DNA from 2 places in the Micromonospora cremea genome. Region 2 is predicted to be linked to the other one. Evidence: predicted binding sites of a transcription regulator. Region 2 holds the regulator's gene; the other holds the start of a gene.
The links. The regulator HspR, encoded in region 2, represses chaperone genes until heat shock. The targets are predictions, from matches to a motif close to TTGAGTNNNNNNNACTCAA.
Positions count from the first base shown of each region.

Region 1: the regulator HspR is predicted to act here: its motif matches at 7,724-7,742, upstream of lon (endopeptidase La).

Region 1 is NZ_FSQT01000001.1:1,875,005-1,886,614, forward strand. It holds gene BUS84_RS08610 (SMP-30/gluconolactonase/LRE family protein) at 1-416, shown strand, start outside; gene BUS84_RS08615 (response regulator transcription factor) at 508-1,113, opposite strand; gene BUS84_RS08620 (sensor histidine kinase) at 1,110-2,264, opposite strand; gene BUS84_RS08625 (hypothetical protein) at 2,398-3,303, shown strand; gene BUS84_RS08630 (DEAD/DEAH box helicase) at 3,407-5,134, shown strand; gene lon (endopeptidase La) at 5,370-7,700, opposite strand; gene BUS84_RS08640 (manganese catalase) at 7,842-8,579, opposite strand; gene BUS84_RS08645 (sensor histidine kinase) at 8,664-9,395, opposite strand; gene BUS84_RS08650 (response regulator) at 9,494-10,102, shown strand; gene BUS84_RS08655 (histone-like nucleoid-structuring protein Lsr2) at 10,257-10,604, shown strand; gene BUS84_RS38975 (hypothetical protein) at 10,792-11,610, opposite strand, start outside.
Region 2 is NZ_FSQT01000002.1:2,255,894-2,267,503, reverse strand. It holds gene BUS84_RS23975 (DUF4178 domain-containing protein) at 15-635, opposite strand; gene BUS84_RS23970 (hypothetical protein) at 800-1,180, opposite strand; gene clpB (ATP-dependent chaperone ClpB) at 1,296-3,887, opposite strand; gene BUS84_RS23960 (TetR/AcrR family transcriptional regulator) at 3,974-4,627, opposite strand; gene BUS84_RS23955 (epoxide hydrolase family protein) at 4,712-5,848, shown strand; gene BUS84_RS23950 (cation:proton antiporter regulatory subunit) at 6,057-6,557, shown strand; gene BUS84_RS23945 (cation:proton antiporter) at 6,563-7,768, shown strand; gene BUS84_RS23940 (hypothetical protein) at 7,983-8,414, shown strand; gene BUS84_RS23935 (hypothetical protein) at 8,539-8,733, opposite strand; gene BUS84_RS23930 (heat shock protein transcriptional repressor HspR) at 8,867-9,307, opposite strand; gene dnaJ (molecular chaperone DnaJ) at 9,338-10,522, opposite strand; gene grpE (nucleotide exchange factor GrpE) at 10,607-11,365, opposite strand; gene dnaK (molecular chaperone DnaK) at 11,414-11,610, opposite strand, start outside.

The DNA.
Region 1 (11,610 bases), on a different contig from region 2:
TCGTCGCCGACGATTTCTGCCGCCCCAACGGCCTGGCCTTCTCCGGCGACGAGCAGCAGCTCTACATCGTCGACACCCGGCAGGATCCCAGCCACATCCGCGTCTTCGACGTCACCGACGACGGCACCCTGACCGGCGGGAAGGTCTTCGCCGAATGCGATCTCGGCCGCTTCGACGGCATCCGCGTCGACGACGCCGGGCGTGTGTGGGCCGCAGCCTGGGACGGTGTGCACTGCTTCGACCCCGACGGCAGCCTCATCGGCAAGCTCCTGCTGCCGGAACCGGTCGCCAACCTCACCTTCGGCGGCCCGAAACGCAACCACCTGTTCATTACCGCCGGCAGGTCCGTGTACGCGCTTCGAGTCACCTTCAACGGCGCCCGCTACCCCGCGCCCACTGGCGGCGAGGGGAGATGAGCGACGCGTCGATCATGAAGTTCGCGACGTCGGTACCGGCGTGTCGTGACGCTAACTTCATGATCACCCAGGAGGTCGGCCCTCGGCCCGGTCAGAGCCAGCCGTTGTCGCGGGCGGTGCGCACCGCTTCGGCCCGGTCGGCCGCGCCGAGCTTCTGCACGGCGGCGGAGAGGTGGTTGCGCACGGTGCCGGTGGACAGGTGCACCCGGCGGGCGATCACCGCCACCGGGGCGCCGAACTCGGCCAGCCGCAGCGTCTCCAGCTCGCGGGGGGTCAGCGGGCAGGCGGGCAGGGTCAACGCGTCCGCGGCGAGCGACGGGTCGACGTAGCGCCCGCCGCCGTGCACCCGGCGGATCACGTCGGCGAGCGCGCCGCCCGGCGAGCCCTTGGGCAGGAATCCCCGCGCCCCGGCGGTCAACGCCTGCCGCAGGTGCCCCGGCCGGCCGTGCCCGGTCAACACCACCACCGCACAGGCGGGCAGTGCCCGGGTCAGCTCGGCGGCCACGTCGATGCCGTCCAGGCCGGGCATCTCCAGGTCCACCACGGCCACGTCGGGACGATGCGCCAACGCGGCGTCGACCGCGGCCCGCCCCTCGGCGGCCTGGGCCACCACCTCGATGTCCGGCTCGAGCCCGAGCAGCGCGGCGACGGCGACGCGCACCAGCTCCTCGTCATCGGCGAGCAGGACGCGGATCACGAGGCCACCGGCACGGTGGCCTCCAGGGTGAACACCGCGTCCTCGCGGCGCACCCGAAGCTCGCCCCCGACGGCGGCGAGCCGGTCGGCCAGCCCGCGCAGGCCGTGGCTGTGCTCGTCCGCGCCCCCGTCGTCGGCGCCGTCGTTGGTCACCGTCATCCTGGCCACGTCGTCCTCCCGATGGATGTGGATCCGGCACCAGTCGGCCCGGCTGTGCCGCAGGATGTTCGTCCCCGCCTCGCGCAGCACCACGGCCAACTCGGTGGCGGCGGACTGCGGCAGGTCCGCCGGTGGCGGAAGCACCTTGCAGCGCACCCCGCACGAGCGCAGCACGCCCGCCACGGCCGCCAACTGTTCGCCGAGGTCGACCGCGCGGTAGCCGTGCACGGTCTCCCGGACCTCGGCGAGTGCGGACGCGGCGAGCCGCTGCACCTCGGTGGCCTCCCGACCGGCCCGCTCCGGGTCCACCGGGGCGAGCCGGGCGGCCAGTTCGGCCTTCAACGCGATCACGGTGAGGCTGTGCCCCAGCACGTCGTGCACATCGCGGGCGAAGCGCAGGCGCTCCTCGGCGGCGGCCAGCCGGGCCTGGGCGGCCTGGCCCTGCCGGGCCTCCACGAGCAGGTCCCAGAACCAGACCTGGAACCAGTTGACCGCCGCGATGGTCACCCCGATTCCGCCGGCCACGATCAGGTACCGCACGACGGATCCGCCGGTCCACCACGCCACGCCCGCCGACACCAGGAGCGTGCCGGCGATCACCGCCAGTGCCGCCGGCAGGCGGACCAGCAACGGCGCCATGCCGATCAGCGAGGCGCCCAACCAGGCCCAGGTCGGCCAGACACCGGCCGCCACCGGCCCCACCAGCGGGATGGTCAGCACCGCCACCCCGGCCAGGCTCAGCTGGGCGCGGCGCCGCCAGCGCTGGTCGAGCCACGGCGTGACGGCCGCGTACAGCACGGCGGTCTGGGTGGCCGCGAAGGCGAGGATGCCGACCGCGCCGAGCGCGACGCGGCCGGGGTCAGTGTCCCGGGTCAGGCCGACGGTAGGCAGCAGGACGCTCGCCCAGACGCCGGTGGCCAGCGACAGCAGGGTCGCCCGCCGCGCCCGGTGCAGCCGGCGGTCCGCCCGGGGAGTCACCGCCTCGCTCGACACGCACCGATACTAGGACCGCTCCGCGCCCGGCCCACCCCTGCGGGATGTCACGGTCGGACCGTGCGGTCCGCACGGATTTCCGGTGACGGACGGGGCTGCCCACCGCGCCGGGGACGCCGCCAGGCTGGACGGCATGGGGAAGACATGGACGCACACCGACACACTCGCCGTACCGCCGACCGGGCCGCGGCCGGCCGACCGGCCGGCACCGCCGGGCACGTCGCCCGCCACCGTGCCGGCCGGCGGCACGCGGCGGCTGCTGCGGCACCTCGCCGAGATGGCGCTCGCCATGGTCGCCGGGATGCTGCTGCTCGGCCCGTTGTGGGACGCGGCGGGCGCCGCGCTGGGGCTCGCCGGCCCGCTGGGCCGGCCGGAGGTGGCCGCCCTGGTGATGGCCACCGACATGACCATCGGCATGACGGTCTGGATGCGCTACCGGGCGCATCGCTGGCTCGCGGTCGGCGAGATGGCCGCCGCGATGTACGTCCCGTTCCTGCTGCTGCTCGTACCGTTTCGGGCCGGCCTCCTGGACGGCGACGCGCTGCTGCTCGGCGGTCACCTGCTGATGGTGCCGGCGATGGTGCTGGTGGCGGTGCGGCACCGGCACGAGACGCCGGTGCCGGTGCGACGGCATCCGGCCGTGGTGGCGCTCGCTCGCCGCTGGCCGACCGGATTGGCGCTGCTCATGGCCCTGGACCTGGTGATCGACCCGAAGGTGCTCAGCCCCTGGACGATGCTGGTGCTGCCCGGCGGCTACCTGGTGATCGGCCTGGTCCGCGGCACGCTACGCGGACCGGGCGTGCTCACCACCCAACTGCTCGGATTGGCCGGCTGGGTCGCCCTGACCCTGGTCGCGGTCACGGCCGGCGGACGGACCGCCGCGTGGCTGGTGGCGTTCGGTTGGCTGGCGCACGCTGGCTGGGACCTGGTCCACCACCGCAGCGGCCGGGTGGTGCCGCGCGGCTACGCCGAGGGGTGCGGCGTACTCGACGCGGTTGTGGGCATCGCCGTGATCCTGGCGATCCTGACCACCGGCTGAGTCGACCGCCCGCCGGCACGGGGCGGCGGGCGGCACGGGGCTCCCGCGGGGCGTTGTGCCGGTCGCCGCAGCGGGTGCGGCGGCGTGATGAAAAGCTTGGCGCATGAGTTCCGCACCTGCACAGCACGACGCACCGACCGACACCGCCCCCGACGGCACCGACGAGGCGAACGCCTTCACGGAGCTGGGGCTGCGCGCCGAACTGCTGGGCGCGCTGACCGCCCTCGGTTACGAGGAACCGACCCCCATCCAGCGGGAGGCGATCCCACCGCTGCTGGAGGGCCGGGACCTGCTGGGCCAGGCGGCCACCGGCACCGGCAAGACGGCGGCGTTCGCACTGCCGCTGCTGCACCGGATGCCGGCGCACCGCGACGGCGGGGACCCGGTGGCGTTGGTGCTGGTGCCGACCCGGGAGCTGGCGGTGCAGGTGTCCGAGGCGTTCCACCGCTACGGCAAGGACCTGGGCGCCCGGGTGCTGCCGATCTACGGTGGGCAGCCGATCGGGCGGCAGTTGCGGGCACTCGACAGCGGGGTGGACGTGGTGGTGGCCACCCCGGGGCGGGCGCTGGACCACATCGCCCGGGGCACGCTGCGGCTGGGCGGGCTGGCCACGGTGGTGCTCGACGAGGCCGACGAGATGCTCGACATGGGCTTCGCCGAGGACATCGAGGCGATCCTGGAGCACGCCCCGGCGCAGCGCCAGACCGTGCTCTTCTCGGCCACGATGCCGTCCCGGATCGACGGGATGGCTCGCCAGCACCTGCGGGAGCCGGTGCGGATCGAGATCGGCCGGGAGCAGCAGGTGGCCGGCGAGGCGCCCCGGGTGCGGCAGAGCGCGTACATCGTGACCCGGGCGCACAAGCCCGCCGCGCTGGGTCGGGTGCTGGACGTGGAGTCGCCCACCGCGGCGATCGTGTTCTGCCGGAGCCGGGAGGAGGTGGACCGGCTGACCGAGACGATGAACGGCCGGGGCTACCGCTCCGAGGCGCTGCACGGCGGGATGAGCCAGGAGCAGCGGGACCGGGTGATGGGGCGGCTGCGGGCCGGCACCGCCGACCTGCTGGTCGCCACCGACGTGGCGGCCCGCGGGCTGGACGTCGAGCAGCTCACCCACGTGGTCAACTACGACGTGCCGTCGGCGCCGGAGTCGTACGTGCACCGGATCGGCCGGGTGGGCCGGGCCGGGCGGGAGGGCGTGGCGATCACCCTGGCCGAGCCGCGCGAGCACCGGATGCTGAAGACCATCGAGCGGGTGACCGGCCAGCGGATCACCATCGACAAGATCCCGACGGTGGCGGACATGCGCACCCGCCGGCTGGAGCTGACCCAGGCGGCACTGCGGGAGAGCCTGCTCGAGGACGACCTGGACCCGTACCGGGTGATCGTGGAGACGCTGACGGACGAGTTCGACCTGATGGAGGTGGCCCTCGCCGCGGTGAAGCTGGCACACGAGGTGACCTCGCCGGGTTCGGACGACGAGGAGGAGATCCCGCAGGCGCCGGTGCGCGGCCCGCGCGAGGGCCGGCCGGAGACCGGCGGTCGGGGCGGTGACCGCCGCGGTGGCGGCCGGCCGCGCTCGGGTGGCAACGGCGTCCAGGTCTTCATCGGCCTGGGCCGGCGCGCGGGGGTGCGCCCGCAGGATCTGGTCGGCGCGATCACCGGGGAGACCGGGATCAGCGGCCGGGACATCGGCTCGATCGAGATCGCCGACCGGTTCTCGCTGGTGGAGGTGCCGCCGGGGATGGCCGACGAGGTGATCGCCGGGTTGCGCGGCAGCACCATCAAGGGCCGCAAGGCCACCGTGCGCCGGGACCGCGGCGGCGACCGCTGAACGGACCGCCGGCGATCGACGGGTACGACGGTCGCCGGCGGAAGGATCAGGAGGGGTACGGGCCGAACCGGCCCGACGCCACGACCGCGGCGAGGACGAGCGACACCCTCCGGGGGACCGCCTCGCGCGGGCGAGGTGGTTGAGGGTTCGAGCACGACAGCACGGTTCGCCGCTCGACTCGTACAGCGACAGGCCCCCGCCGTCGGGAGAGACGGCGGGGGCCTGTCGTGGTGGGTCAGGCCGCGGCGAGCGCCGGGCCGTCGAGCGCGTCGACCTCGGCCGGACGCAGCGCCAGGGCGAGCACGTCGGCCACGTCGGCCAGGGTGTGCACGGTCAGCGCCTCGCGCACCTCGGCCGGCAGGTCGTCCAGGTCCGGCTCGTTGCGCGCCGGGATGATCACCTCGGTGAGGCCGGCCCGGTGTGCGGCGAGCAGCTTCTGCTTCACCCCGCCGATCGGCAGCACCCGACCGGAGAGCGTCACCTCACCGGTCATCCCGAACTCCGGGCGGACCGGGCGGCCGGTGACCAGCGACGCCAACGCGGTCACCATGGTGATGCCGGCGCTGGGGCCGTCCTTGGGCACCGCACCCGCCGGAACGTGCAGGTGGATCCGCCGCCCCGCCAGGGCGTTCGGGTCGATGCCGAGCCGGCGCCCGTTCGAGCGCAGGTAGGAGAGCGCGATGTGCGCCGACTCCTTCATCACGTCACCGAGCTGACCGGTCAGGGTCAGGCCCGGCTCGCCCTCCATGCTGGTCGCCTCGATGAAGAGCACGTCCCCGCCGGCGCCCGTGACGGCGAGGCCGGTGGCCACGCCCGGCACCGCCGTGCGTTCGGCCGACTCCGGGGTGAACTTCGGCCGGCCCAGGTAGCTGGCGAGGTTGCCGGTGTCGACGCGTACCGGCGCCGGGTCGGTCGCCAGCGCCACCGCCACCTTGCGCAGGATCTTGGCCAGGGCACGCTCGAGCTGCCGGACGCCGGCCTCCCGGGTGTACTCCCCCGCGATCAGCGCCAGCGCCTCGTCGGCGACGCTGACCTCCTCGGCGGTCAGCCCGGCCCGCTCCCGCTGCCGGGGCAGCAGGTGGTCCCGGGCGATGGCGACCTTCTCGTCCTCGGTGTACCCGTCCAGGGTGACCAGCTCCATCCGGTCCAGCAGCGGGCCGGGGATGGTCTCCACCACGTTGGCGGTGGCCAGGAAGAGCACGTCGGACAGGTCCAGGTCGACCTCCAGGTAGTGGTCCCGGAAGGTGTGGTTCTGCGCCGGGTCGAGCACCTCCAGCAGGGCGGCGGCCGGGTCGCCGGCGTAGCCGGCGGCCAGCTTGTCCACCTCGTCGAGGAGCACGACCGGGTTCATCGAACCGGCCTCGCGCAGCGCGCGGACGATCCGGCCGGGCAGCGCCCCGACGTAGGTGCGCCGGTGACCGCGGATCTCGGCCTCGTCGCGGACGCCGCCGAGCGACACCCGCACGAAGTTGCGCCCGAGCGCCCGGGCGACCGACTCGCCGAGGCTGGTCTTGCCGACCCCGGGCGGACCGGCGAGGGCCAGCACCGCGCCGGACCCGCGACCGCCGACCACGCCGAGGTTGCGCTCGGCGCGGCGGTTGCGCACCGCGAGGTACTCCAGGATGCGGTCCTTGACGTCGGCCAGGCCGGCGTGGTCGGCGTCGAGCACCGCCCGCGCCGCGGCCAGGTCGGTGTTGTCCTGGGTACGCGTCCCCCACGGCATCTCGAGCACGGTGTCCAGCCAGGTGCGGATCCAGCCGGCCTCCGGGGAGGCGTCACTGGCCCGCTCCAGCTTGCCGACCTCGCGCAGGGCCGCCTCGCGGACCTTCTCCGGCAGGTCGGCGCCCTCGACCCGGGACCGGTAGTCGGCCGAGCCGTCCGGCTCGTCCTCACCCAGCTCCTTGCGGATCGCGGCGAGCTGCTGGCGGAGCAGGAACTCCCGCTGGGACTTCTCCAGCCCCTCCCGGACGTCGGTGTTGATCTGCTCGGTGACCTCCTGCTCGGCCAGGTGTTCCTTCACCCAGCCGACCAGCAGCTCCAGCCGGGCGGTGACGTCTGGCGCGGCGAGCAGCTCGGTCTTCTGCTCCAGGCTCAGCCAGGAGACGTAGCCGGCCGAGTCGGCCAGCTCGGACAGGTCGGTCATCCGCTCGATCGCGTCGATGACCTGCCAGGCGCCACGCTGCTGGAGGACCGAGGTCATCAGGGCGCGGTACTCGCGGGCGAGCTCACGCGCCCGACCGGCGGGCGCGGGTTCGGTCAGTTCGGTCGCCTCGACCCAGAGCGCGGCACCGGGGCCGGGCACGCCGGAGCCGATCCGGGCCCGGGAGAGGCCACGGACGACCGCGGCCGGCTCGCCGTCGGGCAGTCGGCCGACCTTCTCGATGGTGGCGACGGTGCCCACCGGGCCGTACTCGCCGTCGATGCGGGGCACGGCGAGCAGCTTGCGGTCACCGGTCGCGCGGGCCGCGTCGACCGCGGCCTGGGTGGTCGGGTCGAGGGTCACCGGGATGACCATGCCAGGCAGCAGCACGCTGTCGGTCAGGGGAAGTACCGGAAGAGTTGCCATCGAACACCTGCTATCGCGTTGACTTGAGCGTGTCTCACTCAAGTAACAAAGCGTTCCCCTTGTTCCGCACTGTGACCCAGACCACTGCCGGGTTCCGGACGGCGGACCGGAAACAGCAGCTCACGCGCGGGCGCGCCGGCATCAGGTGGCGTCGTCGTCGAGCAGGTCGTCGGCCAGGTCCGGGGTGGTGCCGTACAGGCGGGGGTCGCCGGGTGCGAGCACCGGTTCGGGGGCCTGGGTGAACTCGGTGGAGTCGGTGAAGGCGTCGGGGACCGGCATTTCTTCCAGGCCGTCCTGCTTGAGTTGTTCGATGGCGGCCATCCACATGTTCTGGTGCATGGTGTCGCGGGCCAGCAGGAAGCGCAGCATCTGCTTGACGCCGGGGTCGTCGGTCATGTTGAACAGGCGGGCGACCTGCAGGCGGCCTTGTGCCTCGGCGGTGACGTTGAGTTGGAAGTCGGCCATCAGGTTGCCGCTGGCGGTGATGAACGCGGCGTTCCAGGGCACGCCGTTGCTGTCGGTGGGCAGGGCGCCGCCGCCGCCGTGGATGAAGTGCGCGGGGTTGGACCCGCCGTAGATCGCGGCGACCATGGGGTTGTCGTCGGCGGCTTCCTGCAGGGACAGGGGGGCGTTCTCCAGCAGGCGGGTGATCATGGTGGCGATCATCTCGACGTGGCCCATCTCCTCGGTGCCGACGTCGAGCAGCAGGTCCTTGTACTTGCCGGGCAGCCGGCAGTTCCAGCCCTGGTAGAGGTACTGGTTGGCGACGGTCATCTCGCCCCACTTGCCGCCCAGGATCTCCTGCAACCGGCGGGCGAACGCCGCGTCCGGGCCGTCCGGCTTCGCCTCGAACTGCAGGTCCTTGACATGACCGAACATCGGTCCTCCTCGGTGCCGGCGAGCTGGCAGGAGGACCATTCCCCGCCCGGTGACCCGGCCGGGCCAACCCGTGTCCCGGCGGGGTCAGCGCACCGGCCGAACCACGGGCAGGAGCACCTCCAGCGCCACACCGCGCGGCCGCAACCGGTGCACCCGTAGCACTCCCCCGTCCGCCGCCACCAGCTGTCGCACGATCCAGAGACCGAGGCCGGACACCCCGGCCACCGGCGCCGGGCGGCGCATCGCGGCCAGCAGCGCGTCGTCCACCCGCCCCTCGTCGGTGACCAGGATGCTCAGTCCGGGGCGGCGCAGCGCGGCGTAGAGCCCGACCTGACCCTCCGCCGGCCCGTGCCGCAGCGCGTTCTCCACGAGATTCACCAGCACCTGCCGGGTCCGCCCGGCGGGCACCGGGCAGGCGCAGGCCCGCCGGGTGGCCCGAGCCCGCCGCCGGTCCGCCGGCACCAGCGCGGCGGCCTGGCGCAGGATCCCGGCCAGCGGCACTGCCGGCTCCGGCTGCGCGCTCAGAGCCAGCGCGCCGGTGCCGGCGGCCGCGCCGCGCAGCAGACCCTGCAGGTGTACGGCCTGGTCGCGGGCCAGCTCGGTGATCGCCCGCCGGTCCGCGCCGGTCAGCTCCCGCCGCTCGTCGGCCAGTGCCCGGGTCAGCGAGGTCAGGGTGGTGACCGGAGTACGGAACTCGTGGCACAGCACGCGCAGCAACAGCTCGGAGTCAACCTGCGAGGACCCCCGCTCACCAGGCCCGACATCGGTCCGGCGCAACCCTCGCAACAGGCCCTGCAAACCGTGGCGTGCGCGCATCCACCCGACTCCCCTCGTTCGGTGCGTACCCGCATGATCGGTACCCGCTGGGGAACGGCCCAGACATGCCGGACGCCCCCGCCATCAGACTCGCGGTCGTGGACGACCACCCCCTCTTCGTCCGCGGCCTGGAGCTGCTGCTCCCGCTGACCACCGACGGCCGCGCCGAGGTGGTCGGCTCGACCGGCGACGCCGCCGCGGCGGCCGCCCTGGTCAGCCGCTGCCACCCCGACCTGGCGCTGGTCGACCTGCACATGCCGCCACCGGGTGGCACCCGGGCGGTGGCCGCGATCCGGCGGACCACCCCACGGGTGCGGGTGGTCGCGATGTCCGGCTCAGCCGACCCGGCACCGGCCTTGGAGGCGCTGCGGGCGGGCGCCGAGGGGTTCCTGCCGAAGACCAGCGAACCCGAGGAGCTGCTGCCCCCGCTGCTGGCCGTCCTCGACGGCTGGGCGGTGCTGCCGGCCGAACTGCTGCGCGCCGTGCTGCGGCCCTCGCGTGCCGCGCCGGTCGACCTGGACGGCGAGGAGCGCCGGCTGCTGCGCGCGATCGCCGCCGGCCGTAACACCGTCGACATCGCCGAGGAACTGCACGTCTCGGAGCGGACGGTGAAACGGATGACCGCCGCGCTGCTGCGCAAGCTGCGGGTGACCAACCGGGCGGAGGCCGCCGCCGTCGCCGGGCACGCCGGCCTGCTCGGCGAATGAGGCCGGGCCCTTCCCCGACTCAGCGTCCGTTCCCGGTTTTGCGGCAGGGAAATCGCGACGCGCCGAAATGAAATGGGACGCATATTGTTGCGGTTTCCCGGGGTGATAGGTCAGACTTTGGACACATCCCGCCACACACAGGGAGTAATTGGCAATGGCGAGAAAAGTAATCACGGTGCTGACCGACGACCTCGACGGTGGGAAGGCCGACCGGACCGTCGAGTTCAGTCTTGACGGCGTGGCCTACACGATCGATGTCTCGGACGAGAATGCCGGCGTCCTGCGCAAGGCGCTGGATCCGTACATCAATGCGGGTCGGCGGATCGGCCGAGGCCCGGTGGAGAACACCCGGACAGTTCGGCGGCCGGGGCGACCCAGCGGCGCCGGAATGGATCGGGAGCAGAACCGGGCCATCCGGGAATGGGCCGTCAAGAACGGCTACAAGATTTCCGAGCGGGGCCGGATCCCGGTCGAGGTCGTCGAGGCGTACAAGAACCGCTGATCGCACGACACGCGGACGGGGTCTCGCCGGAAACGGCGTGACCCCGTCGGACTTTCACCGGCCGTCTTCCGTCGAAGGCTCATTCCCCGGCGGCACCGCTGCGCGCCGGGGAGATACGCGGCGGCCGGTCACCCGGGCTGTCCGCCCCGGTGACCGACCGCCGCTGGTCGGCTCGATCTGTTCCGACCTAGCTGACCTCGATACGCACCGCGTCGAACGCCGGGGTCTGGTTGGCCCGTTCCATCATCGGCAGACGGTGCGAGCCGTCACCGGCCCACACCGCGCACTGCGCGGTGCCCGACTCGGGCAGACCCGGGATCTGGATGGTCACCTCGTCCGGCTGGGCACCACCGCGCCCGTCCTCGGTGGCGACGAAGAAGGCGGGCACCTCCTGCGGCTCGGGCGGGGCGGTCAGGCTGTCCAGCATCCGGCAGGCGGTGTGGAAGTGCCCGCGGACCAGGCCCTGGTCGTTGAGCAGCGAGCTCTCCACGTAGTACCCGCCCTGACCGGCAGCCAGGAAGCGGTCCCGGATCAGGTTGCGGGTGCTGACCCGCAGGGTGAAGGCCTGGTTCTGGCCGACCTGCTCAGGGAACTCGGTGATCAGCAGCGAGGGGTTGTTGGCGGCCGCGCCGACCTCACCGAACTCGGTGCTCACGCAGCGGTTGCCGTTCTGGAAGCCGTCGTGCGGCTGGAGCTGGCTCTCGTCGCAGTTGTTGGCCAGCACGCCGAGCCCGGCACCGGGAGCATTGCCGCCACCGGTGTCACCACCGCCAGTGTTACCACCGCCGGTGTTGCCACCACCGGTGTTGCCACCGCCGGTGTTACCACCACCCGTGTTGCCGCCGCCGCTGTTACCCGTCGGCTGCACCTGGCATTCGGCGAGCTGCGCGAGACCCTGCGGGCGCGGCCCGGCCCGGTCGATGGCGGTCGTGATGCGGTCCAGCACCGCGCGCCGCTTGGCCGCCAGCGGTTGCAGGAGAGAGGTGCGGATGACGGCTTCGCCCTT
Region 2 (11,610 bases):
CCGTGGGGTCCGGCTCAGCGCTCTTCGGCGGTGGGTCGGATCGTCAGCTCGGTGGGGTCGAGCAGGTCGCCGCGGGCGACCCGCCAGCCCTCTTCGCCGTACGCCTCGAAGGAGAGCCGCGCGCCGCCGCCGGACTGGTAGTCGTGGTAGCGCATCGTCCCGGCCGCCGGCAGCCCGGTCTCCCCGATGGCGGTGTAGCGCGACTGCCCGGTCTCGGCCCAGGTGTAGCGCCGCCCGCCGAGGTCGATGGTGGGGGCGCCCGGGGTGACGGTCGCGCCGGGTTCAGCGGTCCAGAGCACCAACTCCAGGTCGGGGCCGTCCTCCACCGACAACCGGTGGCGAGTGCCGGAGGCGTCGTCGAGCAGGTGCTGCACCCAACTCCAGTCCCCCTCGACCAGGCGGATCGTGCCGCTCACCGCGTACTCCCGCTCGCGGATCCGCACGCGGTCGCCCGGGGCCAGACGGTGCGGACCACCGCGCAGCGGCTCCGCCGCGCGGCCGCGCGCCGGCCGTCCGGCGGGCCGCGCGCCGCCGGGCCGGGTCGCCGCCCGCCGCCGGGCCCACACGACGATCACGAACACGACCACCGCGAGTACGGCCACCGCCGCCACCAGGTACGTCACCGACCCGTCCACCCGACCACCTCCCCAGGTACGTCGGCGCAGACGGTAACAACCGCCGACACCGGAGCGACTCGCGTCGTGACGGAAAGCTCAGCTACTGACGGCGGCCGGGGTGTCGCCCGCCGTGGTCGCCGGCACTGTGGACGGATCGAGTGGTCCCCCGATCGGCGGATGGATCATGCTGCGGCGAGTCGTCGGGTGGCGTAGTCGCCGAGGGTGGTGCGCCCCATCACGCAGCCGACGAAGGTGGTGAACTCGGTCGGGTCGTCCCGCAGTGACGTCCAGACCGTCCTGGCCGCCGTCGGGTCGATCCGCTCCAGCAGCGTGGCCGCGTACGCCCGGCCTGCGGGTGAGCCTTCGGCCAGCACCCGGTCGAGCTGCCGGCGTACCTCCTCGGGGTGGTCGTCGAGGGCGGCCTCGATGCGTTGGTACGCCTCGGTCACCGGCAGCAGCGCGCCGGCGAAGCCGACGCCACCGAAGGCGAGCGTGTCGGCCCCCACCAACTCGTCGACGGCGGCGCCCAGTTCCCGTTCCCACTTCTTCCCGATGCCGAACATGCACCATCCTTTCCCCGCCGACCCCACCCCGACCCTGTTGATCATGAAGTTATTGCCACGACTCGCCGAGCCGGGAGGCAATAACTTCATGATCAACGCGGGTGGGGCCGGTGGGTCAGGCCGGGGTTACCGTCAGGGTGTTCGTCGGGGTGGTCAGGTCGACCTTGACGGTGTCGCCGTCGCGGATCGTGCCCGACAGCAGGGCCCTGGCCAGCTGGTCACCGATCGCGGTCTGGACCAGACGGCGCAACGGGCGGGCACCGTAGATCGGGTCGTACCCGTGCTCGGCGAGCCAGCCGCGGGCCGCGTCGGTGATCTCCAGGCCGAGCCGGCGGTCGGCCAGCCGGCGCCGCATCCGGTCCAGCTGGATGTCCACGATGGAGCGCAGGTCGTCCCCGCGCAGCGAGGCGAAGACCACGATGTCGTCCAGCCGGTTGAGGAACTCCGGCTTGAAGTGCGACCGGACCACGGCGAGGACCCCCTCGCGGCGCTGCTCCTCGGCCAGCGTCAGGTCGCTGATCACCGACGACCCGAGGTTGGAGGTGAGGATCAGGATCGCGTTACGGAAGTCCACCGTGCGGCCCTGACCATCGGTGAGCCGACCGTCGTCGAGCACCTGGAGCAGCACGTCGAAGACGTCCGGGTGGGCCTTCTCCACCTCGTCCAGCAGGATCACCGAGTACGGCCGGCGGCGCACCGCCTCGGTGAGCTGGCCGCCCTCCTCGTAGCCGATGTAGCCGGGAGGGGCACCGACCAGGCGGGCCACCGAGTGCTTCTCGCCGTACTCGCTCATGTCGATGCGGACCATCGCCCGCTCGTCGTCGAAGAGGAACTCGGCGAGGGCCTTGGCCAGCTCGGTCTTGCCGACACCGGTCGGGCCGAGGAAGAGGAAGCTGCCGGTCGGGCGGTCCGGATCGGCAACCCCGGCCCGCGCCCGGCGCACCGCGTCGGCGACCGCGCCGACCGCCTCGGCCTGGCCGACCACCCGGCCGCCCAGCGACTCCTCCATCCGGAGCAGCTTGGCCGTCTCGCCCTCGAGCAGCCGACCGGCCGGGATGCCGGTCCAGGAGGCGACCACCGCGGCGATGTCGTCCGCGCCGACCTCCTCCTTGAGCATCGCGCCGTCGGCCTGGAGCTGGGCCAGCTCCTCCTCGGCCTGCTTCAGCTCGACCTTGAGCGCGGGAATCCGGCCGTAGCGCAGCTCGGCGGCGCGCTCCAACTCCCCGTCGCGCTCGGCCCGCTCGGCCTCGCCGCCCAGACGCTCCAGCTCCTCCTTGGCGGTGGAGAGCTTGGTGATGTGGCTCTTCTCCGTCTGCCAGCGCTCGGAGAGCACGGTGAGCTGCTCACGCTTGTCCGCCAGCTCCTTGCGCAGCCGGGCCAACCGCTCGGCGGAGGCGGCGTCCGGCTCCTTGGCCAGCGCCATCTCCTCGATCTCCAGCCGACGGACCGCCCGCTCGATCTCGTCCACCTCGACCGGCCGGGAGTCGATCTCCATCCGGAGCCGGGACGCGGACTCGTCGACCAGGTCGATCGCCTTGTCCGGCAGGAACCGGTCGGTGATGTAGCGGTCCGACAGCGACGCGGCGGCGACCAGCGCGGCGTCGGTGATCCGGACGCCGTGGTGCACCTCGTAGCGCTCCTTGAGCCCGCGCAGGATGCCGATGGTGTCCTCAATGGTCGGCTCGCCGACCAGCACCGGCTGGAAGCGGCGCTCCAGCGCCGGGTCCTTCTCGATGTGCTCGCGGTACTCGTCCAGCGTGGTCGCGCCGACCATCCGCAGCTCACCGCGGGCGAGCATCGGCTTGAGCATGTTGCCGGCGTCCATCGAGCCCTCGCCCTTGCCGGCGCCGACGACGGTGTGCAGCTCGTCGAGGAACGTGATGACCTGCCCGTTGGAGTTCTTGATCTCCTCCAGCACGGACTTCAGCCGCTCCTCGAACTGGCCGCGGTACTGGGCGCCGGCGACCATCGCGCCGAGGTCCAGCGAGACCAGCTTCTTGTCGCGCAGCGACTCGGGCACATCACCGGCGACGATCCGCTGGGCGAGGCCCTCGACGATGGCGGTCTTGCCGACGCCGGGCTCGCCGATCAGCACCGGGTTGTTCTTGGTACGCCGGGAGAGCACCTGGATCACCCGGCGGATCTCCGAGTCCCGGCCGATCACCGGATCGATCTTGCCGTCGCGGGCGCTGGCGGTCAGGTCGACGCCGTACTTGGCCAGGGCCTGGTAGGTCTGCTCCGGGTCGGCGGTGGTGACCCGCCGGTCCCCACCCCGGACGCTCGGGAAGGCGGCGACCAGGGTCTCCTCGGTGGCGCCGACCGACGTCAGCGCGCCGGACACCGCGCCGCCCACCCGGGCCAGGCCGGCGAGCAGGTGCTCGGTGGACGTGTACTCGTCGCCCAGCGGCCGGGCGATCTGCTCGGCGGCGCCGATGGCGTTGACGAATTCCCGGGCCAGCGTGGGCTCGGCGATGCTGGAGCCCCGCGCCGCCGGCAGGGCGTCGACCGCCCGCTGGGCGGCCCGGCGCAGCTCGGCGGGGTCGGCCCCGACGGCGCGCAGCAGGCCGGCGGCGGTCGAGCCGTCGGTGTCCAGCAGGGACAGCAGCAGGTGCCAGGGCTCCACGGTGGCGTGGCCGCGCTGGTTAGCCAGCGCGACGGCACCGGTGATGGTTTCGCGGCTCTTGGTGGTGAGGCGTTCGGTGTTCATGGGCTCCCCCGGATCGGCGTTGTCCACTGGGTTGGACACAACCAGAGTTGAGCGTATTCCGCTCAACCTTAACGTTGTGACGCCCATCACTCCCGGCGCTGCCACCGCCAGTCGAATTCCCCGGCCGCCGGGGGCGGGCCGGGAAGCGGGTCGGTGCCCGGCGCCGCCGACAGTCCGGCCAGCAGCACCGCGAGCTGACGACGGCGCAACTGCCGGGTCCGCTCCGGATCGGGTACGCGCACCGCGGCGCACGCCTCCAGCAACAGGCCCAGATCCTGCACGACCACGTCGGGGCGCAGCCGCCCACTGGCACGGGCCCGCTCGAACAGGGCGGTGGCCAGTTCGTTGGCGCGCACCGCGTCCCGGCCCATCTCCTCGTTCGGCGTGAAGGTGCCGGCCAGGTGGACGGTGAGCGAGTGCACGTCGGCGTCGACCACCCGGGCCACGAATCCGGCGAACGCGACCCAGTCGTCCGGCTCCGCGAGGGCGGTCTCGGCTTCGGCGACGTACCGGCGCAGCCCGTCATGGCAGAGCTGGCGCAGCAGGTCTTCCTTGCCCGCGTACCGCCGGTAGAGGGCGCTGATGCCGACGCCGGCACGTTCGGCGACGGCGGCGATCGGCGCCTTCGGGTCGTCGAGGAAGACCGCGCGGGCTGCTTCGAGGATCACCTCGTCGTTGCGGGCGGCCTGGGCACGGCGGCCGGCCAGCGGCGCTTCGGTCTTTCCGGGGGAAGTCGGCATACCGCCAGGATAACAGTGGAACGGATCGTTCCGGTCTGCTATGTCATAGCAGAACGAAGCATTCCGTTCCGAAGGAGTCCTGAGATGACCGGCACCGCGATCCGCCCGTTCCGCGTCGAGATCCCGCAGACCGCCCTCGACGACCTGGCCGCCCGACTGAGCCTCACGATCTGGCCCGCCGAACTGCCCGGCGCCGGCGACGACTACGGGATGAGCAACGACCGGGTCCGCGCCCTCGTCGACCGGTGGCGGGACGGGTTCGACTGGCGGGCCGTCGAGGCCCGACTGAACGCGTACCCGCAGTTCCGCACCGAGATCGACGGCGAGCAGATCCACTTCCTGCACGTGCGGTCGTCCCGACCGGACGCCACCCCACTGGTGCTCACCCACGGCTGGCCCGGCTCGGTGCTGGAGTACCTGGACGTGATCGCCCCGCTCACCGAGCCGACCGCACCGGACGCGCCAGCCTTCCACCTGGTCATCCCGTCGCTGCCGGGCTTCGGGTTCAGCGGCCCGACCCGCAGCGCCGGCTGGAACCGACACCGCACCGCCCGCGCCTGGGCGGAGCTCATGAGCCGATTGGGGTACGACCGCTACGGCGCGGTCGGCAACGACGCCGGCTCGATGGTCGCGCCGGAGCTGGGCCGGATCGACGCGGCGCACGTGCTCGGCGTGCACGTCACCCAACTCTTCTCGTTCCCCTCGGGGGACCCGGCCGAGTTCGCCGGGCTCTCCGAGGCGGACCAGGCGGCGCTCAAGCACCTCCAGTGGTTCTACGAGAACAAGTTCTCCTTCAACCAGGTGCACAGCCAGCAGCCGCAGACCCTGGCGTTCGGGCTGGCCGACTCGCCGGTCGGGCTGCTGGCCTGGAACGCCCAGCTCGTCGACGTGAGCCTGGACGCCGACTTCATCCTGGCCAACGTGGCGCTCTACTGGTTCACCGGCACGGCCGCCTCGGCGATCCGGTTCTACTGGGAGGACGCGCACGCCGGCGACACGCCGACCGAGCCGACCACCGTGCCGACCGCGCTGGCCATGTTCCCCGGCGACTTCCAGTCGATCCGCCGCTTCGCCGAGCGGGACCACGCGAACATCGTCCGGTGGACGGCGTACGGGACAGACGTCGACGGGCGGGGCGACGTCGGCGGCCACTACGCCGCTCACCAGGCCACCGACGTGCTGGCCGCCGACATCCGCGAGTTCTTCGCCAGCCTTCGCTGACCACGGCGTGCGCCGGTGCCCGCTCTGCTCCGCCGGGGTGGGCACCGACGCATCCTGGGCGTCCATTTCCCGGAAGTGGGGGCGTCCAGGCTGCCGGGACACCGCGACATCGCCGAAACCGAGTCGATCATCTGGAAGGAAACGGCCGCCGTAGGGGCCGGATTCGACCAAGATCTGGGCGTGGTGCACCAAGCGGTAGCCTTGGCTGGTGCGAGTACGAGTCGAGCAGATTGCCTTACCCGGGATCGGCGTACGCCACGATCTGGTGACGGAGTCCGGACGCCGCCTGGGCGTTGTCTCCCACCGCAATGGCCGCCGGGATCTCGTCCTCTACGACCCCGACGATCCTGACTCGTGCCAGGCGGACATCCCGCTGACGGACGATGAGGCGGAAGCGCTGGCCGACATCCTCGGCGCGTCGCTGATGCTCGGGCAGCTCTCCGGGCTGCGGGAGCAGGCCGCCGGTCTGCTCACCGAGCAGATCGCCATCACGGCCGGGTCGAGGTATGTCAACCGGAGGCTCGGTGACACCAAGGCGCGTACCCGCACCAGCGCCTCCATCGTGGCGGTACTGCGCGACGGCGAGGTGATCGTCTCGCCGCTTCCTTCCTTCCGCTTCGCGGCCGGCGACGTGGTGGTCGTCGTCGGGACCCGCAAGGGTCTCGACGGTGTGTCCGCCATCCTCGCCGACAGTGACCCGGACGGCTGAGGCGGATGCACGATTCCACCACACTGCTCGTCGAAGTCGGCGCGCTGCTGCTGTTGCTCGGTGTCCTCGGCCGGCTCAGCCGCCGGGTAGGTCTCTCACCCATCCCCCTCTACCTGCTCGCCGGGCTCGCCTTCGGGCACGGTGGGCTGCTGCCGCTCGCCGCAAGCGAGGAGTTCTTCGCGGTCGGCGCCGAGATCGGCGTCATCCTGCTGCTGGTGATGCTCGGCCTGGAGTACTCGGCCAACGAGCTGGTCGGCAACCTCCGCTCGGCGGCCCCGGCTGGGCTGATCGACGGCGTGCTCAACGCACTGCCCGGTGCGGCGTTCGCCCTGCTGCTCGGCTGGGACTGGGTGGCCGCCCTGGTGCTCGGCGGTATCACCTGGGTCTCGTCCTCCGGCGTGATCGCCAAGGTCCTCGCCGACCTGGGCCGGCTCGGTAACCGGGAGACTCCGGTGATCCTCTCGGTCCTGGTGATCGAGGACCTGGCGATGGCGCTCTACCTGCCGCTGGTCACCGCGGTGCTGGCCGGCACCGGCCTGCTCGGCGGCGGCATCGCGCTCGCCGTGGCGGTGGGAACGGTGCTGCTCGTGCTGGTGCTCGCCATCCGGTACGGCCATCTGATCTCGTCCGCCCTGTCGGCGAAGGACCCGGAGGCGCTGCTGCTCGGCGTACTCGGTCTGACCCTGCTGATCGCCGGTCTGGCGGCGAAGCTCCAGGTGTCGGCGGCGGTCGGGGCGTTCCTGGTCGGCATCGCGCTCTCCGGGCCGGTGGCGCACCACGCCACCGAGTTGCTCTCCCCGCTGCGGGACCTGTTCGCCGCGGTGTTCTTCGTCTTCTTCGGGCTGGTCACCGACCCACGGGACATTCCCCCGGTGCTGCTGCCCGCGCTCGCGCTGGCCGTGGTCACCATGGCGACGAAGACGCTCACCGGTTACCTCGCGGCTCGCCGTGTCGGCATCGCCGAACCCGGTCGATGGCGGGCCGGCCTGGCACTCGTACCCCGCGGTGAGTTCTCCATCGTCATCGCCGGGCTCGCGGTGGCCGCCGGCAGCGTCGAGCCGCGGTTGGCCGCGCTGGCCACGGCGTACGTCCTGATCACCGTGGTGACCGGGCCGATGCTGGCCCGGCTGCCCGACTTCCCGTGGTTCAAGCGGTGGCTGCGCAACCGCGCGGCGGCCGAGCGGCGGCAGCCCGTTCCGGTCCACGACTGACGCGTCGCCGCCGCTGCGTGACTCCCTGATCGGCGCGGCAGCGGCGGTGGGCGGGGCCCGCCCGCCCATCCGGTGGACCCGGCCAGGCCAACGGTTGCTGAATTGCTCCCCACGGGGACTACCGCAGCACCCGACGGCGGGTTACCGTTTCGCCGCAGCAGCCAGGGTCCGCGGGTGGCCAGTGCCAACGCGGGCGAAAGCGGAAGGTTGGCCGGTGAGCGTGCAGGAGTCGACGTTCCACGGCTTCGCCAACCCCGTCGATCCGACTCCGGCGGAGTTGCGAGCTTGGGCTTACCAGCCCGATTCGGTGCCGTTGGCTTCCATGCCACCGGACTGGGACCTACTGGTCTCCGGTGACCGGCTCGTACTGACGCTCTTCGAGTTGGCGATGGATCCGACGTGCCCGGCCCGCCGCTTCGCGTTGCACTGCCTCTACATCTACGCGGCCGACGGCATCCGGACGAACTTCCGCGCCCACCCCAAGCGCCGCTTCCGCAAGCTGGTCGAGCAGGCCGAGCGCGACGGCGACGAGCTGATGAAGATCTGGGCGCACAACGGCCGCGTGCTGCTGGCCCGGCCGGATCTCTTCGTCTACCGGGACTGGTGCGAAGGCGGCCTGGTCCGCGAGAACCGCCGCCTCGGCTGACGCCGCGTGGATCGAAGGGTCGCCGCACCGCAGCCCCTTTGGAGCTGATGTCGCCAACGATTCACTCAGCACGGCGAACGGGCCGGGACCCCCCGTGGGTCCCGGCCCGCACGTCGGTTACCGGTCAGTCCCGCTTCCGCTGGGTCTCGGCCCGGGCCTGGTCGACGCCGTGGTCGACCTGGTCGGCGAACCGCCCCTCGGTGATCCGCTCCCGGAAGGTTCCCTCGGTCACCTTGTCGAACTTCTCGCGGACGGTCTCGGCCAGGTCCTCCAACCGGTCCTCCGTCTGCTGGGCCATCTCCTTCGCCGGCTCCGCCATCGCTCCCCCTGCTATGCCGGTAGGTCCGAATTAAGCCGATAGAACCCGTATCGACAGGCTAACTGGAACGGCCCGGCCCGCGCCGAGAAATCCGGTGCGGGCCGGGCCGAAAGAACGGGACCGGAAGAGCGGGTCAGCGGTCGGGCAGGCGGCGGGGCCGCCAGACCACCAGGGCGGTGGAGGTGCGGTTGGTCGGCACCAGATCACGGCCCGGGAAGCGGGCCAGCGACTCCAGTTCGGCCACCCGGCGGTACGCGGCGTCCAGCTCCGCCTCCAGCCGGGCGACCCGCTGCTGCGCCTGCTCCAGCAGCCGCTCCAGCCCGATGATCCGCTTGACCCCGGCCAGGTTGATCCCGTCGTCCTGACTGAGCCGCTGCACCTCGCGCAGCAGCACCACGTCGCGGACGCTGTAGCGACGCCCACCGCCGGCGGCCCTGCCGGGCTGCACCAGCCCCAGCCGGTCGTACTGGCGCAGGGTCTGTGGGTGCATCCCCGCCATCCGGGCCGCGACCGAGATCATCAGCACCTTGGCCTCGTAGGCAGGGTCACCCGAACCGAGGAACTCGCCCGACATCCCGCTCACCTCCGCGTCCATCCCACCGGACTAACTGACCCGACGCACCCGAGCGTCGAGATGTTCCCTGGACGCTGGCGGGCTCTGCTCGGCGAACGCCTCCAGCGCCGCCCGCGCCTCGTCCGACAACCGGGCCGGCACCACCACGTCCAGCGTGACCAGCAGGTCGCCGGCCTGCCCGTCGCGGCGGACCACGCCCTTGCCCCGGGCCCGCAGCACCCGGCCGCTCGGCGTACCAGGCGGGACCCGCAGGGTCACCGCGCCGTCCAGCGTCGGCACCCGCAGGTCCGTGCCGAGCACGGCCTCCGCGAAGGTGACCGGCACGGTCAACGTCAGGTCGTCACCGGTACGCCCGAACAGCTCGTCCGGCCGGACCTTGACGTGCACGAACAGGTCACCGGCCGGGCCACCGCGCTCACCCGGCTCACCTCGCCCGGCCAGCCGGATCCGCTGGCCGTCGGCCACGCCGGCCGGGAAGCGCACGTTCATCGTGCGGGTCTTGGTGACCCCGCCACTGCCATGGCACTCGGGGCACTTCTCCTCGACCACCGTGCCGACGCCCTGGCAGGTGCGGCACGGCTCGGAGAAGCTGAACGACCCCTGGTTGCGGGTGGTCACTCCGGCGCCGTGGCAGGCCGGACAGGTGCGCGGCTGGGTGCCGGGCTTGGCCCCGTTGCCGTGGCAGGTGTCGCAGACGCCCGGGGCGCGCAACGTCAGCGGCATGGTCACGCCCCGCACCGCGTCGCCGAAGTCCAGCGCCACCTCGGTCTCCACGTCCCGGCCCCGGGCCGGCCCGCGCGGGGCGGCCTGCCCGCCGGCCGAGCCGCCGGAGAAGATCGAGCTGAACAGGTCCTGGAAGCCGGCCCCGCCGAAGCGACGGTCGCCGCCTGCGCCCCCGCCGCCGAACATGTCGGAGACGTCGAACGGCATGCCGCCCGGCTGGCCCGCGCCCCGGGCGTTGCGCCGGAACGCGCCCGAGCCGAACAGCGAACGCATCTCGTCGTACTCGCGGCGGCGGCCGGTGTCCGACAGCACGTTGTACGCCTCGGAGACCGCCTTGAAGCGCTCCTCAGCCTTCGGGTCGCCCGGGTTGTGGTCCGGGTGCGACTCCCGGGCCAACTTGCGGTACGCCTTCTTGATGTCATCCGCGGAGGCAGCCTTGTCCACGCCGAGCACGGCGTAGAAGTCCTTCTCGAGCCAGTCCTTCGAACTCACCGGTCCACCCCCTTCCGACCGTCGAGGCCCGGCCGTCCCGCCACCGCATCGCGGCGGGCGGGACAGGCCGGTCACCGTTTCGCACTATTCCGGATCCGCGACCGCTACCAGCGCGGGGCGTAGCAGCCGCTCACCGAGCTGGTAGCCGCGCCGCATGACCTGCACGCAGGTCGGCTCGCTGACCTCGGCCGAGGTCTGGTGCGCGACCGCCTCGTGCCGGGTCGGGTCGAACGGGTCGCCCTGCTCGCCGAAGGCGGTCAGGCCGAACTTGCCCAGCGCGGTGGTGAGCTGTTCCGCCACCGTGCCGAACGGCCCGACCAGGTCGCCATGTTCCCGGGCCCGGTCCAGGTCGTCCAGGATCGGCAGCAGCGCGGCCAGCACCGAGCCGGTCGCCTGCTCCTGCACCAGGCTGCGGTCCCGGTCCACCCGCTTGCGGTAGTTGGCGTACTCCGCCGACACCCGCTGCAGGTCCCGCGTGCGCTCGTCCAGCTCGGCCCGGAGCGCCTCCATCTCGGCGCCGAGCGGCGTGCCAGTGCCGCCGCCGCCCACCGGCTGCGCCGGGGCGTCCACCACCGGTGGACCGGCCGGTGTGGGGCCGTCCATCGAGGTCGCCTCGATCTCGATCTCGTCGACCACGATCTCGGCGTCCTCGACCAGGCCCTCGGCCGGTACGTCGCTGCCCGCGTCGGCGGCGGCGCCCTCCGGCTCCGTCGCGTCGCTGATCTTGCGGTTGTTGCGGATGACGACCCGCTCCCCGTCGCCGGTGGCCGGCTCGGTGGGCGCGGAGCCACCCGGCGCCGACCCGGTGTCGCCCGGGTCGGCGGCTCGTGGCTTCTGCGTCATGCGGCTACCTCATCCCCTTCGCAGTGGATACGTGTCGGAGGCCGACGGTCACTTCTTGCCGTCCTCGTCCACGATCTCCGCGTCGACCACGTCGTCGGCGCCGCCGGCGGCACCGGCCTGCGGGCCGGTCGCCCCGGTCGCACCCGGGCCGGCCTCGCCACCCGGCTGCTGGCCCTGCTCGGCCTGCTGCGAGTAGAGCAGCGAACCGGCCTGCTGAGAGACCTGCGCCAGCCGCTCGTGCGCCG